Regions from separate parts of the Paenibacillus sp. RC73 genome, predicted to be linked through region 2. Evidence: riboswitches for the same ligand, from Rfam matches in the RefSeq annotation. Region 2 holds a riboswitch; each other region holds the start of a gene.
What was found. A riboswitch is a leader RNA that binds a small molecule or an ion and turns the genes downstream of it on or off. The one in region 2 is predicted to bind glycine.
Positions count from the first base shown of each region.

Region 1: another riboswitch for glycine. It lies ahead of ABH897_RS18745 (alanine/glycine:cation symporter family protein); the one in region 2 lies ahead of gcvT (glycine cleavage system aminomethyltransferase GcvT).
Region 3: another riboswitch for glycine. It lies ahead of sdaAB (L-serine ammonia-lyase, iron-sulfur-dependent subunit beta); the one in region 2 lies ahead of gcvT (glycine cleavage system aminomethyltransferase GcvT).

Region 1 covers NZ_JBIYCV010000007.1:306,499-310,926, reverse strand. Annotated here, with positions in the region: gene ABH897_RS18755 (carbohydrate ABC transporter permease) at 1-631, shown strand, start outside; gene ABH897_RS18750 (carbohydrate ABC transporter permease) at 655-1,482, shown strand; gene ABH897_RS18745 (alanine/glycine:cation symporter family protein) at 1,626-3,044, opposite strand; glycine riboswitch at 3,204-3,298, opposite strand; glycine riboswitch at 3,316-3,392, opposite strand; gene ABH897_RS18740 (glycoside hydrolase family 1 protein) at 3,584-4,428, opposite strand, start outside.
Region 2 covers NZ_JBIYCV010000008.1:160,083-164,510, forward strand. Annotated here, with positions in the region: gene ABH897_RS19745 (PTS mannitol transporter subunit IIBC) at 1-758, opposite strand, end outside; gene gcvH (glycine cleavage system protein GcvH) at 1,275-1,670, opposite strand; glycine riboswitch at 1,970-2,158, shown strand; glycine riboswitch at 2,159-2,255, shown strand; gene gcvT (glycine cleavage system aminomethyltransferase GcvT) at 2,336-3,436, shown strand; gene gcvPA (aminomethyl-transferring glycine dehydrogenase subunit GcvPA) at 3,567-4,428, shown strand, end outside.
Region 3 covers NZ_JBIYCV010000013.1:19,294-23,721, reverse strand. Annotated here, with positions in the region: gene ABH897_RS23650 (DUF6359 domain-containing protein) at 1-1,219, opposite strand, end outside; glycine riboswitch at 1,433-1,546, shown strand; gene sdaAB (L-serine ammonia-lyase, iron-sulfur-dependent subunit beta) at 1,756-2,445, shown strand; gene sdaAA (L-serine ammonia-lyase, iron-sulfur-dependent, subunit alpha) at 2,435-3,334, shown strand; gene ABH897_RS23635 (Ig-like domain-containing protein) at 3,437-4,428, opposite strand, start outside.

The DNA.
Region 1 (4,428 bases), on a different contig from region 2:
GCTATTTTTTGCACTGATGATTGCCTTCCTGCTTTATGCACCTTTTGTCAAAATGCGTACCCTGTGGAGGGTCGGATTTTTTCTGCCGAACGTGACATCCATTGTGGCTGTTGCCATCATCTTTGGCGCTTTATTTGCCAATAATTTCGGATTTCTCAATTACCTGCTGCAACTCCCGGGCTTGCCTATGATCCAGTGGCTTAATGTGCCGTGGGGGATCCAAATCGCCGTTTCCTCCATGGTTGTATGGAGATGGACCGGCTATAACGCGATCATCTACCTGGCCGGACTCCAGAGTATTCCGCATGTGCTGTATGAAGCTGCGAAAATAGATGGAGCAACTGGAGCGCAAGCTTTCTTCCGCATCACCATTCCTATGCTTCGTCCGGTCATCCTGTTTACCGTAATTACGTCTACCATTGGCGGAATGCAGTTGTTCACCGAGCCGCAGGTGCTGGTCGGTAATGACGGTGGTGCCGGAGCAAGTGGCATGACCATTGTGTTGTATCTGTATCGTGAATCGTTCATTAACAACTATTTTGGATATGGTGCAGCCGTCGGATGGGGCATGTTCCTCATTATTGCCCTGTTCTCCATCGTGAACTGGAAGCTCGTACAAGGCAAAAAATAACGGCAGAAAGGGGGTTCTACAACATGATGCAGGCACGTGTAAAATCCGTTATTTTATATACCGGGCTGTCGGCGGGAATGATTCTGTCGATGTTTCCTTTTTACTGGCTTATCGTCATGGCTACCCGTACAACTTCGGACATCTATCGTTTTCCACCACAGTTATGGTTTGGAAGCCACTTCTGGAGCAATGTGACGAGAGTATTGCAGCAGATTGATTTTGCCGGAGCTTTTTTTAATACGCTTTTTGTAGCCAGCTCCGTTACCCTGTTGGTGCTGTTTTTCGATTCACTGGCCGGGTTTGCATTCGCCAAGTTTGATTTTCCGGGCAAAAAAGCATTATTCATCATTCTGCTGGCTACGATGATGGTCCCTTCCCAACTGTCGCTTGTCCCCTCCTTTGTCATGATGGCCGCCTTTGGATGGGTGGGCACGTTCAAAGCTCTAATCATTCCGGGGATGGTGAATGCCTTCGGCATCTTCTGGATACGCCAATATGCAGAGGAATCCATTCCAAAGGAGTTGCTGGATGCAGGACGGATGGATGGATGCAGCTTTTTTCGGCTGTATTGGAATGTGGCGCTCCCGATTCTACGTCCTGCGTTCGCTTTTCTCGGCGCATTCACCTTCATAGGAGCATGGAATGATTATTTATGGCCGTTAATCATATTAACCGATGAGCGCAAATTTACGCTCCAGATTGCGTTGTCCCAATTAAACGGTATTTACAATACGGATTATGCGATGGTCATTGCTGGCACCCTGTTGGCTGTACTGCCGCTTATCATTTTATTTCTTTTCATTAGCCGCCAGTTTATTTCCGATCTTGCAGCTGGAGCAGTCAAAGATTAGATTTACTGAGTCAGCTTTATCCTGCTCTAAAACGCAAAAAGGGAGTGTCCTCCCAGCCTGTAATGGCTGAGGGACACTCCCTTTCGTTATCCTGGCAAATGATCTTGCAGAGTCAATATTCTTAAATCCGGATATATCGGACTTTACGAGCTGACTGTTTGTCCTTTTTCTTCTATTTCTATGGCTGCTCCTGCACTGGCACCTGCAAGTATTCCCTTTTTCTTGTCAGGATACAAGGAATCCATATAGGTACGGGTTTCTGCAACTACAATTCCCGACAAGCCGAGCAGTGCAATCAAGTTCGGGAAGGCCATCATGGCGTTAAAGATATCTGCCAGCAACCAGATCGCATCCAGCTTAATAAACGCGCCTCCGGCAACCAGCGCAATGAACAGATAACGGTACGGCTTAATCCATTTGACACCCAGCAAATATTCAACACAGCGTTCTCCATAGTAGTTCCAGCCAAGCATCGTGGTGAACGCGAACATAATCAGAATGATTGTGAGCAGTTCCGCACCAAGCGGGAATGCGCTGGAGAAAGCTTGCTGCGTCATCAAGCCCGCATCGGTAGGACCGCTCCATACGCCGCTAACCAGCAGCGTCAGCCCGGTCATCACGCAAATAATCATCGTATCTATAAACACACCTGTCATGGAAATCAACCCTTGCTCCGCAGGCCATTTGGTTTTGGCGGCTGCGGCTGCAATCGGTGCGCTTCCCAATCCGGCCTCATTGGCAAAAATCCCTCTGGCTACCCCGCTGCGCATCGCCAGCATAATCGTAGCCCCGGCAAATCCACCCGTCGCAGACGTCGTGGAAAATGCCGAATGCAGCACAAGCGCGAGTGCGGCAGGAATCTGATCGGCGAACCGAATCAGTACGATCATACAGATCAACACGTACAAGCCTGTTTTGAAGGGGACTACTTTGGTCGATACCTTGGCAATGCTCTTGAGCCCTCCAATGGTAACGAGTCCCGTAAGGGTAGCAATAATCAATGCCGTTACAATTGGCGGAACACCGAAGCTGTTTTCGGTTGAGGATACAATCGCTTTGACCTGAGGAAATGTTCCAATCCCGAACAGCGCTACCAGCATCCCGGAAAAAGCAAACAGCATCGCCAACGGTTTAAAGCGGCGTCCAAGCCCTTTTTCAATATAATACATAGGGCCGCCGGAAAATTGTCCATTCCGATCCTTCACCCGGTATTTTACTGCAAGCACACCTTCCGCATATTTCGTCGCCATCCCGAAAAAGGCTGCAACAACCATCCAGAACAGGGCGCCCGGTCCCCCCAGCTTAATCGCTGTCGCGACGCCGACAATACTTCCTGTACCTACTGTAGCCGCCAGCGCCGTACTCAGGGCCGCAAAGCTGCTGACATCCCCGCTACCTTCATTTGGAGCCTTGCCGATCAGCTTGATCGCCAGAGGCAGGCGAAAAACCTGCAACATTTTTAAACGTATGGTCAGCCACAGACCTGTTCCCATAACGAGAATGATCAGTGGGGCCCCCCATATCCAACTGCTAATCGCTTCTAACACATGTACCAAATTCATTTCAACCCGCTCCTCCAGCATATTAAAAAACAAAAAAGAGTCAAATCCGCTGATTCGACTCCTGGAGAGGTTAAAGGCACGAAAAAATACAACCATCTTGTGCAGGATTCAGCCACTAACAGCTCATAAAAAAGCCTAGGGCATCCCCTGTCACAGGTTATTCGCGTCTCTGTCCTTTTGCCTGAGAGTTTAAGCAGATGATATCTGCGGTGCACCTTCGGCGCCCAATTAAGGGTCTCTCCAGAGTTCTGTCCGTTTACGGTCCCGCTTGTTGCTGTAATCAGCCCAAGCACCTGAGAGTTTTGCCCCTTCGGTCGGAACTTACGTTCCATCTCCCGCAAACATCAACCAGACATATGAAATTGTTTTTTATTATACAGAAAACTTTCAGCTTTTTACAAGTGAAAAATTTGTGAAGTCGTTTGGTTATCTTAAGATGAGCCTATAAAATAAGGGCGGGCGCAGCCAGATTCATCCTCATGATGTTCTCCGCCGCACCCGCCCCCAGACCATATCGGGTTATATTCAGTTAGCTTGGATTACAGTTCTTCGCCGTTAGTGGCAATTACATTTTTGTACCAGTCAAACGAATCCTTCTTGGAGCGCTTCAGTGTTCCGTTACCGTCATCGTCCAGATCAACATAAATAAATCCGTAGCGCTTGGACATTTCGGAAGTAGACATGCTCACAAGGTCGATAGGTCCCCAGCTAGTGTAACCGATCAGATCCACACCGTCCGCAATCGCTTCCTTCATTTGAGCGATATGCTGGCGCAAATAATCAATGCGATACGTGTCGTGAATGGAGCCGTCTTCTTCCACCTTGTCATATGCACCCAAGCCGTTTTCCACGATGAACAGCGGCTTTTGATAGCGGTCATATAATGTGTTCAGCGTAACACGCAGGCCGATCGGATCAATCTGCCAGCCCCAGTCAGAGGATTGCAAATATGGATTTTTCACGCCGCCAATCAGGTTACCCGCTGCCTTCTCGCCTTCCGGACCTGCAGAGACAGTCAAGGTCATGTAATAGCTGAATGAGATGTAATCGACCGTGTTGTTTTTCAGAATTTCGGCATCGCCGGGTTCTGTGTGCAAAACAATATTATTTTCTTCAAAATAACGGTTCATATAATTTGAATATTCCCCACGGGCATGTACATCCGTAAAGAACAGATTCATCTGGTTTTCATGCTGACTTTTCAGCACGTCCTCCGGGTTACACGTATGTGCATAGCTTTCCATACGAGCCAGCATACAGCCGATTTGAGAGCCTGGAATAATCTCATGGCCTCGTTTTGTCGCCAATGCGCTCGCCACAAACTGGTGATGCAGGGCTTGATAGATCGCTTGTTGCTTGTTATCTACACGGTCAATGACCACAC
Region 2 (4,428 bases):
GGAGCCGACGACTTCGCAGGGCCTTTACCAAACAGGCAGTAGGCCAGCAAAATACCGAGCCCTGGTCCAGGGTTCGATTCAAGCATGAACAAAACGGATTTGCCTGTTCTTGAAGCCTCCTCCAGCGCAATCGGACTCAATACTCCGTGGTTCAGTGCGTTGTTTAGAAATAATACTTTTCCGGGCTCAATAATGAGGTTGACGAGCGGCAAAAGCCCTGCGTTCACGAGGAACTGTACCCCTGCTGACAACACTTGACTGATAATTTGTACAAACGGTCCGATTGCCACATGAGCAAGCAGCGCTAAAATCGCCCCGATAATCCCTGCCGAGAAGTTATTGACCAGCATTTCAAAGCCTGATTTAACTTTGCCGTCAATCGCTTTGTCGAATTTCTTCAATATCCATGCAGCCAGCGGACCCGCTACCATCGCGCCGAGGAACATCGGAATGTCCGCCCCGACAATGACACCCATCGTCATAATGGCCCCGATCACACCTCCGCGCTGTCCGTGAATCATTGTGCCACCCGTATAACCGATCAGCAGCGGCAGCAAATAATTTTTCATCGGATCAACCAGTTGTGCAAAACCCTCATTCGGGAACCATCCGGTCGGAATAAAGAGTGCCGTGATCAATCCCCACGCGATAAAGGCCCCCATATTGGGCATAACCATACCGCTGAGAAAACGACCGAAACGCTGTACGGCAACGCGAGCGCCTCCGTTTGAATTGGACTTTGCGTCCACTGTGCTCATATTCATATCCTCCTTATAGGTCAGTATTTTGCATCATTCGATTCCCAACGCTCGAAAGTACAATAGATAAACGAACTAAACCGTTTCGATCTATCTATTGCTGATTTGAAATCGCTCTTGGGATTGTTGCAAAATACCCAGGTAATAAGCATCACTACCTTTTCTTAAAATTCATACTAAATGACAACGCTATCTTCATCAACGAAATGAAAACGTACTTTCGTCATGAACGTTGATGACAACATTTAAATTTAAGATAAACAGGCGCGAAATCATTAGGCATAATTCCTCTTAATGTGGCCTGAAACGTTAGAATTTAGTCGAGAAACCATGCGTCATCTATACCATTTCTATACAAGGAATATCCTCCAAACAAGGGAAAAAGAACGTAATTACGCTTGCCAAAAAAGACAGCAAAAAATAGCCGCTATGCCCAATCATCGCGACTATTTTTATACAAAACCGAGTGGACAAACGCCACTCTTATTCAGTTATCCAACCTACTTTGCCCCATTATTACTCATTGGCAGTCAACTGCTCGTACTGATCCGCAGACAGCAGCTTGCTTAATGATTCCTCTACATCTCCTCCAATCTCCACTTCGATCATCCAGCCTTTTTCATAGGGAGACTCGTTCACCAGCTCAGGCGTACTTTCCAGCGCTTCATTCACCTTCAACACCGTTCCCGTCACCGGAGCGAACAGGTCGGATACTGTCTTTACCGATTCAATAGTACCGATCTCTGCCCCCTGCTCAATCGTTGCTCCCTCCCCAGGCAGCTCCACAAAAACGATATCCCCCAGCTGATGCTGTGCAAAGTCCGTAATACCGATTCGTACCGTTCCATCCTCTGTGCGCTGAACCCACTCATGTTCCTCTGTGTACCAAAATTGCTGCTTCACTTCACTCATCCTGCTCGCCTCGCTTCCATATGGATTACATCGTTTCGCCTACCCGTCTGTGACAGGTTAAGATTATGACAACAAGAACTCTCATGTCAATAATACTAACAAAAATATTTCACATTTCTCCATATATCGTTCTAGCTAAAAATACGGCAGGATATAACAAACGCTTACATATCCTTATTTATGAATAAAATGTTTTATAAAATGATGTTGATGACATTTTTGTTGACATTTCAAATAAATTTGCGTATTAATGGGTTATAACAAGTGCTTTTAGAAATACCCGATAACTGTAAACGCGGATGAACGTGGAGGGAGAGACTGCCAAAACTCGCATAGCTGTTGCCGCCTGTGAAAACAAGGTAGCAAGCGAGTCGGATCAAGCTGTTACCGGCAGGGCCGGATGACGTATAGCTGATCCAAGGGCAGCGCCGAAGGAGTAAACCTGCACCGCAGGTGAATCTCTCAGGCAAAAGGACCTCTGCCGGACGCATCTCTGGAGAGCATTCGCCATACAGGCGGATCACCCAAGGGGAAACCTGGTACACACCGGGGTAACTCTCAGGTATCAAGGACAGAGCTGAAGAAAAGTGTGTGGACTGCCGTCCATACGTTTTTTTCAGCCTGTCTTTTTTGTTTAGCTGATCACACTGGATAGGAGTGAAAAAATGACTAACTTGCGAAAAACGTCGCTGTATTCCTCCTACGGCACGCTGCCGGGGGTTCGTTGCATTGATTTTGGCGGCTGGGAGCTGCCTGTACAGTTCAGCGGCATTCAAAAGGAGCATGAGGCTGTCCGACAACGTGCGGGATTGTTCGATGTATCGCATATGGGTGAATTCCTGGTCGAGGGCCAGGAAGCCGAAGCATTTCTGCAACAGGTGACGACGAACGATGTCAGCCAATTGGAGCCGGGCCAGGCCCAATATTCGCTGCTGTGTTACCCGGATGGAGGTGTAGTAGACGACCTGCTTGTTTACCGCAAAGGGCCGGAGCGTTACATGCTCGTTGTGAACGCCTCGAATATCGACAAAGATTGGGATTGGTTGCTTCGCCATGCTCCTGCATCCGTTCATCTGGAAAACGTATCAGATGCGGTAGCACTGCTGGCATTGCAAGGACCTGAAGCTGCGCGTATTGCCGCAGCCGTGACAGACACGGACATTACGAAGCTGGCATCCTTCCGATTCAATGAGGATGTGCAATTGTTCGGGGCAAAAGCGCTCGTCTCCCGCACCGGATACACGGGGGAAGACGGCTTTGAATTTTATGTGCCCACGGCGGATGCACCGGCAGTGTGGGACGGATTGCTTCGCATCGGTGAGCCGTATGGTCTGGTTCCCGCCGGACTTGGAGCCAGGGATACGCTGCGCTTCGAGGCGCGGCTACCGCTGTACGGACAGGAGTTGTCCGCTACCATTTCGCCACTGGAAGCTGGTTTAGGCTTCTTCGTCAAGCTGAATAAGGGAGATTTTATCGGGAGAGAGGCCCTGCAACGTCAGAAAGAACAAGGTATTCCCCGCAAGCTGATCGGACTGGAAATGCTCGACCGCGGCATCCCGCGTGCCCATTATCCCGTTTTTGCGGAAGGACAGCACATTGGCGAGGTCACAACGGGAACCCAGTCGCCCACCTTAAAGCGTAATCTGGGTTTGGCTCTGGTGGACAGTCATTTCAGTTCCCTATCCACACCGCTGGAGGTCGAGATTCGTGGCAAGCGCCTGCGCGCCGAGGTAGTAGCAGCGCCCTTTTATAAACGTCCACGCTGATTTAAACGCTCGTCTTACTATAACTATCGTGATCCGTTACTAACCGCTGCCCAGTGGGCAATCGTTTATTAATCATTTGTTAATCGTTTTACGTTTTTACGATCTTGTTGGTTGAAAGGAGCCAGACCCAATGAAACAACACCGCTATCTTCCCATGACCGAGCAGGATCAAGCTGAAATGCTGCGCGTGGTCGGCGCATCGTCCATCGACGATTTATTCAGCGATATTCCCGAGGCGATCCGGTATAAGGGGGAGCTGCTCCTGTCTTCTCGGTTAGACGAAAGAGCCTTAACCCGCCACTTATCAGGACTGGCCGGGCAAAATGCCAATACTGACACGCACGCCAGCTTTCTCGGCGCAGGGATTTACGATCATCATATTCCATCCGTCATCCAGCATATCACTTCACGCTCGGAATTTTATACGGCCTACACTCCTTATCAACCGGAGGTAAGCCAGGGCGAGCTGCAAGCCATCTTCGAATTTCAATCGTATATATGCGAATTAACAGGCATGGCTGTAGCCAATGCCAGTATGTATGATGGAGCGACTGCGCTGGCAGAAGCGGGCTCATTGGCCGCCGCTGCCACCCGCCGCAAGCAGCTTATCGTATCGCGGACCGTCCATCCGGAGGCACGTCAGGTGTTGGCTGCCTATGCACGCGGGCTGGATTTGGATGTCGTGGAGATCGACTGTGCAGATGGTGTAACTGACGTGAAGGCATTAACGGCGGCCATATCGGAGCAGACGGCGGCAGTTTTGGTCCAAAGCCCTAATTTTTTCGGGGCCGTGGAAAATCTGAAGCCGATGGCTGACCTGATCCATGCGCACAAGGGTCTTATGGTCGTCAGTGCCAATCCACTGGCATTGGGCTTGCTGGAAGCGCCCGGCAAGCAGGACGCGGATATTGTCGTAGGAGACGCGCAGCCGCTTGGCATCTCCTCCTCCCTCGGTGGCCCAACCTGTGGTTACTTTGCCGTTTCTCAGGCGC
Region 3 (4,428 bases), on a different contig from region 2:
CTACAGCAGCATAAGGCCCTTCAGCACGGCCCCCGCCGTTATAGACACCCTGGTCCACGGCATTGCCCCATTTTTTCGTGCCTGTAGGAATATAAGCGATTCCTTTAGCCTTGGTCGGATCCATAATCGCCAATGTAGAACCAGCATGCATGGCAATCGAACGTACACCCTTCGTAATGCCGAAGGATTGATCTGCCGCTACGATATCCGTGGCATTTACGTCACCGAGTGCATTGTAGCGAAAACGAACGCCAAAGTTCGTTGCCAGCCAGTCGGAACTGGTTAGTCCCTGCATAGCTGGTGATGCAGCTTCTTCTGTAGTCATCCCTTTGGCCGGATTGGAATAGGCTCCACGGCGGTAGCCGTTCATAACCTCGGAGGAATCCCAACGGTTTTTGTTCCGGTCTGCGTTATAGTGGTCAGAAATGAAGAAAATACTGCCTCCATTCTTCACATATTGAACCAGAGCAGCTTGCTCGGATGCCTTAAAGGCAACATTGGCTTCACCAATGATGAACACATCATATGGGCGCAGCTTGTCGTACGTTATAGCCTGCTCGCCATAGGTAAAAGGAATGGAACGGTTCAACGGGTCCACGGTAAAACCAGCATTACGCAGTCCGCTGGCAAAATCGGAAAAGGCTCCATCTATAACCCAATCCGCCGCTCCGGCTGTCTGTGCGTGCGTATTATCGAACAGCACTTTTTTGCCTTTTCCATCCGGCAATGTAGTACCAGGATCAGGTTCGCCAGGGTTCCCAGGCTCGCTTCCGCTTACCAGTTCCAGAGCGCTTGGGCTTTTCACTCCACCAAAATTGTTATAGGCACCCAGCGCACCCGTCACGCGAATTTTGCTGCCGATCAGCTCAGGATGGCCTGACAGCCCGAATGGTCCTCTATACGCGGATGTCAGTTGCACATTTAACAGATTAGATGTATTGCGTTCACTCGCCTGATCCGCAATCAGTACGTTAAAATCATTTGCAAATGGGGCAGAGAAATTAGCCGTTTTCGATCCAGTGGCATGTCCGACGACGTAGCCTTCTACCGTCACCGTACCTCCGCTGCTTTGACGCTGAAGCGCTTCCGCTACCGTCAACGCGCCCTCTGCCTTGACCTGGCCGAATGGAACGAAGAGTCCTACCAGCAGTGATACGATTGCCGCCAGATGCAGCATTCCTTTCAAGCGTGAACCTGTGAACCGAAAACCTTTTACCATACGTAAATGTCCCTCCCATTATTCCATAAATTAGCTTGTCCTCTATCAGATTAGCTATCAACCTTCTAATTCCTTCCTGATTTCATCCATAATTATGTAAAATTTAATCTTTTTTATTGAGAAGATTCCTGATTCTGTAAAATACCAACCTGTGATTGACACCGGGCATGGCATACATTACGCTTAGGAGGAATTGTTGAACGGTATACGCGAATGAAGATGACGGGAGAGCCTGTCCGGGAATCACATCCCGGCAGCACCGAAGGAGCAAGACGTCAGCACCCGGCTGGCGGATAATCTCTCAGGTCCATGTATCGTCATCTGACGCAACTCTGGAGAGAGCGCAAGCCACCCAAGGGGTAAGGCGGTATACACCGCACGAAACTCTCAGGTAACGAGGACAGAGATAAGGGAAATTTCCTTATCCTGTCCTTTTTTGTGCTTACATGCTGCGTCAGCATTAGAAACCGTCACACCCGCGCAAAGGCGCGGCAGCACCATATACTATGATATTCAAACATACAGGGGGCCACACCATGCGTTTCAAAGATGTATTTTCCATTATCGGTCCGGCTATGACCGGACCCTCCAGCTCACATACCGCTGGCGCGGTGCGGCTCGCACGTGTTGCCAGGCACTGGCTCGGTGTGCAACCTGACCGTGCCCGCATGACGCTGTACGGCTCATTTGCCGATACGTACAAGGGACACGGCACAGACCTGGCACTCATTGCCGGACTGCTGAATTACGATACAGACGACTACCGGATTCCGGATGCTGAGCAATGTGCAGAGCAGGCCGGGATGGAAGTAGAGTTCGCTGTCAGCGGACTGCCCGCCCCTCATCCGAACACGGTCCGCTTCGAGCTATGGAAGGGTGAAGATCAGCGCACGCTGCTAGGCTCCTCCATCGGCGGTGGAAACATTCATGTTCAACAGCTCAACGAATTCCGGGTCAATCTAACCGGAGAGTTGCCTACGCTGGTGCTTCTTCACTCGGATAAGCCCGGAACATTGGGCGCGGTGACTTCAGCGCTGGGCGCGGCTGACATTAACATTGCCTATATGCACGTGGATCGCAAAGGCCGGGATGGCGAAGCGCTCACTGCTATTGAAACCGATAGCCCCGCTCCGGCTGAATTAATTGCCGAGCTGCGGGCTTTGCCTCATATGTATGGAATCAAAATGATTAACTTGAAAAAAGGAGCTGAATCCGATGCGGTTTAGCCATCTGCATGAATTAGGTGCCTTGTGCGCCGAGGAATCCACTACGATTGGTCGCCTGATGATCAAGGAACAGGTACAAGAGACGAACACACCGGAGGAAGAAATCTTCCGCCAAATGGCTGATTATTATGAAGTCATGAAGGAGGCCGTTCATCGCGGACAAACACAGGACACTGTATCCCGCAGCGGATTGACAGGCGGCGACGGCAAACGCCTGGCGGAATATTTGCGTGCAGGGGAAACCTGCTCCGGCGATGCCTCGGCACTCGCCATGGCGTACGCCCTTTCCGTGTCAGAGGTCAATGCGTCCATGGGTCGCATTGTCGCCACACCCACCGCAGGCTCATGCGGGGTCATCCCCGGTGTGTTCATCAGCGCGCAGGAGCGGTTCGGCTGGGATGACGAGCATATGGTGCGCGGACTGTTCGCCGCTGGAGCGATTGGCTACGTCATCGCCAACAATTCCTTCATCTCCGGTGCGGAGGGAGGCTGTCAGGCCGAGATTGGCTCAGCCATCGGGATGGCCGCAGGGGCCATGGTCGAGCTGCGCGGCGGTACGCCAGAGCAGGCCATCCATGCAGTGGGCCTCGCGCTCAAGAACACGCTCGGCCTGATTTGCGACCCCGTCGCCGGACTCGTGGAGATTCCGTGCATCGTGCGCAACGGGCTGGGAGCCGTGACCGCGCTTGCCGCCGCGGATATGGCTCTGGCGGGTGTGCGCAGCGCCATCCCGTCTGACGAAGTCATCGACGTGATGCTAGAAGTCGGCAGCGCGATGCCGTCCAAGCACCGCGAGACAGCCAAGGGCGGCCTGGCCCAAACGCCGACCGGCAAGCGTCTGACGGAGTCGCTTACGCGCAACATACCAGCCAAGAAGGATAAGTCGTAGCTTTCAGGCGACTGCCACCCCAAATAACACATGGGGAGAGAACAGTCGCCTTATAAAAAAAGAGCAAGCATGTCGTCCTTAGACGTATGCTTGCTCTTTTTTTTACTGTACGTTCACCTGTACCTTCGTCGTTTTCCCTGCATATTTCACGGTAATCACAGCTTTACCTTTACCCTGTGCCTTAATGCTGCCGTCTTTGACCGTGGCAACAATAATTCGGGACGAGGACCAGACTGCCGGCTTGGATACATCCTTCTCCGACTCATCCTTATACGTAGCTGTAGCCGTAACCTTAGCTACCTGTCCTGCTTTCAAATTCAGCGAGACTTCGTCGGTTTGCAAATATTTAAGCGTATCGACATCCACAGGTACGGTGATATATTTCCCGCCAAACTTCGCTTGAATATTGGTTTTACCGTAGCCTACCGCGGTAACCTGGCCCTTTTTGACTGTAGCTACCTTATAATTTAACGTTTTCCATTCGGCTTGGGCCGTAACGTCCTTTTCTTTGCCATCACTGGATTTGACCACAATTGCGATGGTTTTTTGATCTCCTGATTTAAGCGATAACGCGATAGCATCCGCCTCAATCTGTTGCGCTACATCCACTTCTACTGTAAATGTAATGCTTTGCTTGCCATAAGAAGCTGTAACAGTAGCCTTACCACTGCCATTCGCTTTGATCAAGCCCTCGCTAACCTCGACCACTTTCACATTGCTGGTAGTCCAGGTGGCATCCTTGGTTACATCTGTTTTTGTACCGCTGCTCTTGATGCCTGTTACTTTCAACTGCTTCGTTTCCTGGGCACCAAGCGCAATCACGCGTGTGTCTGTTTCCAAACGGTCTACGAGACCGACTTGTACATTAATGGTCAGCTTTTTGCCATTATAAGTGGCGGTAACAGCCGCCTTACCCGCTGCTTTACCCGTAATTGTTCCTTTGGACACCGAAGCAACATCTTCCGCGCTTGAAGTCCATTCTGCATCCTGTGTCACATCTTCCTTACGACCATCCGCATACGTAGCGGTCAGAGTAGCAACATAATCCTCATCAATATCAATCGTTGCTGTTTTGGAGGACAGGGACAGGTCAC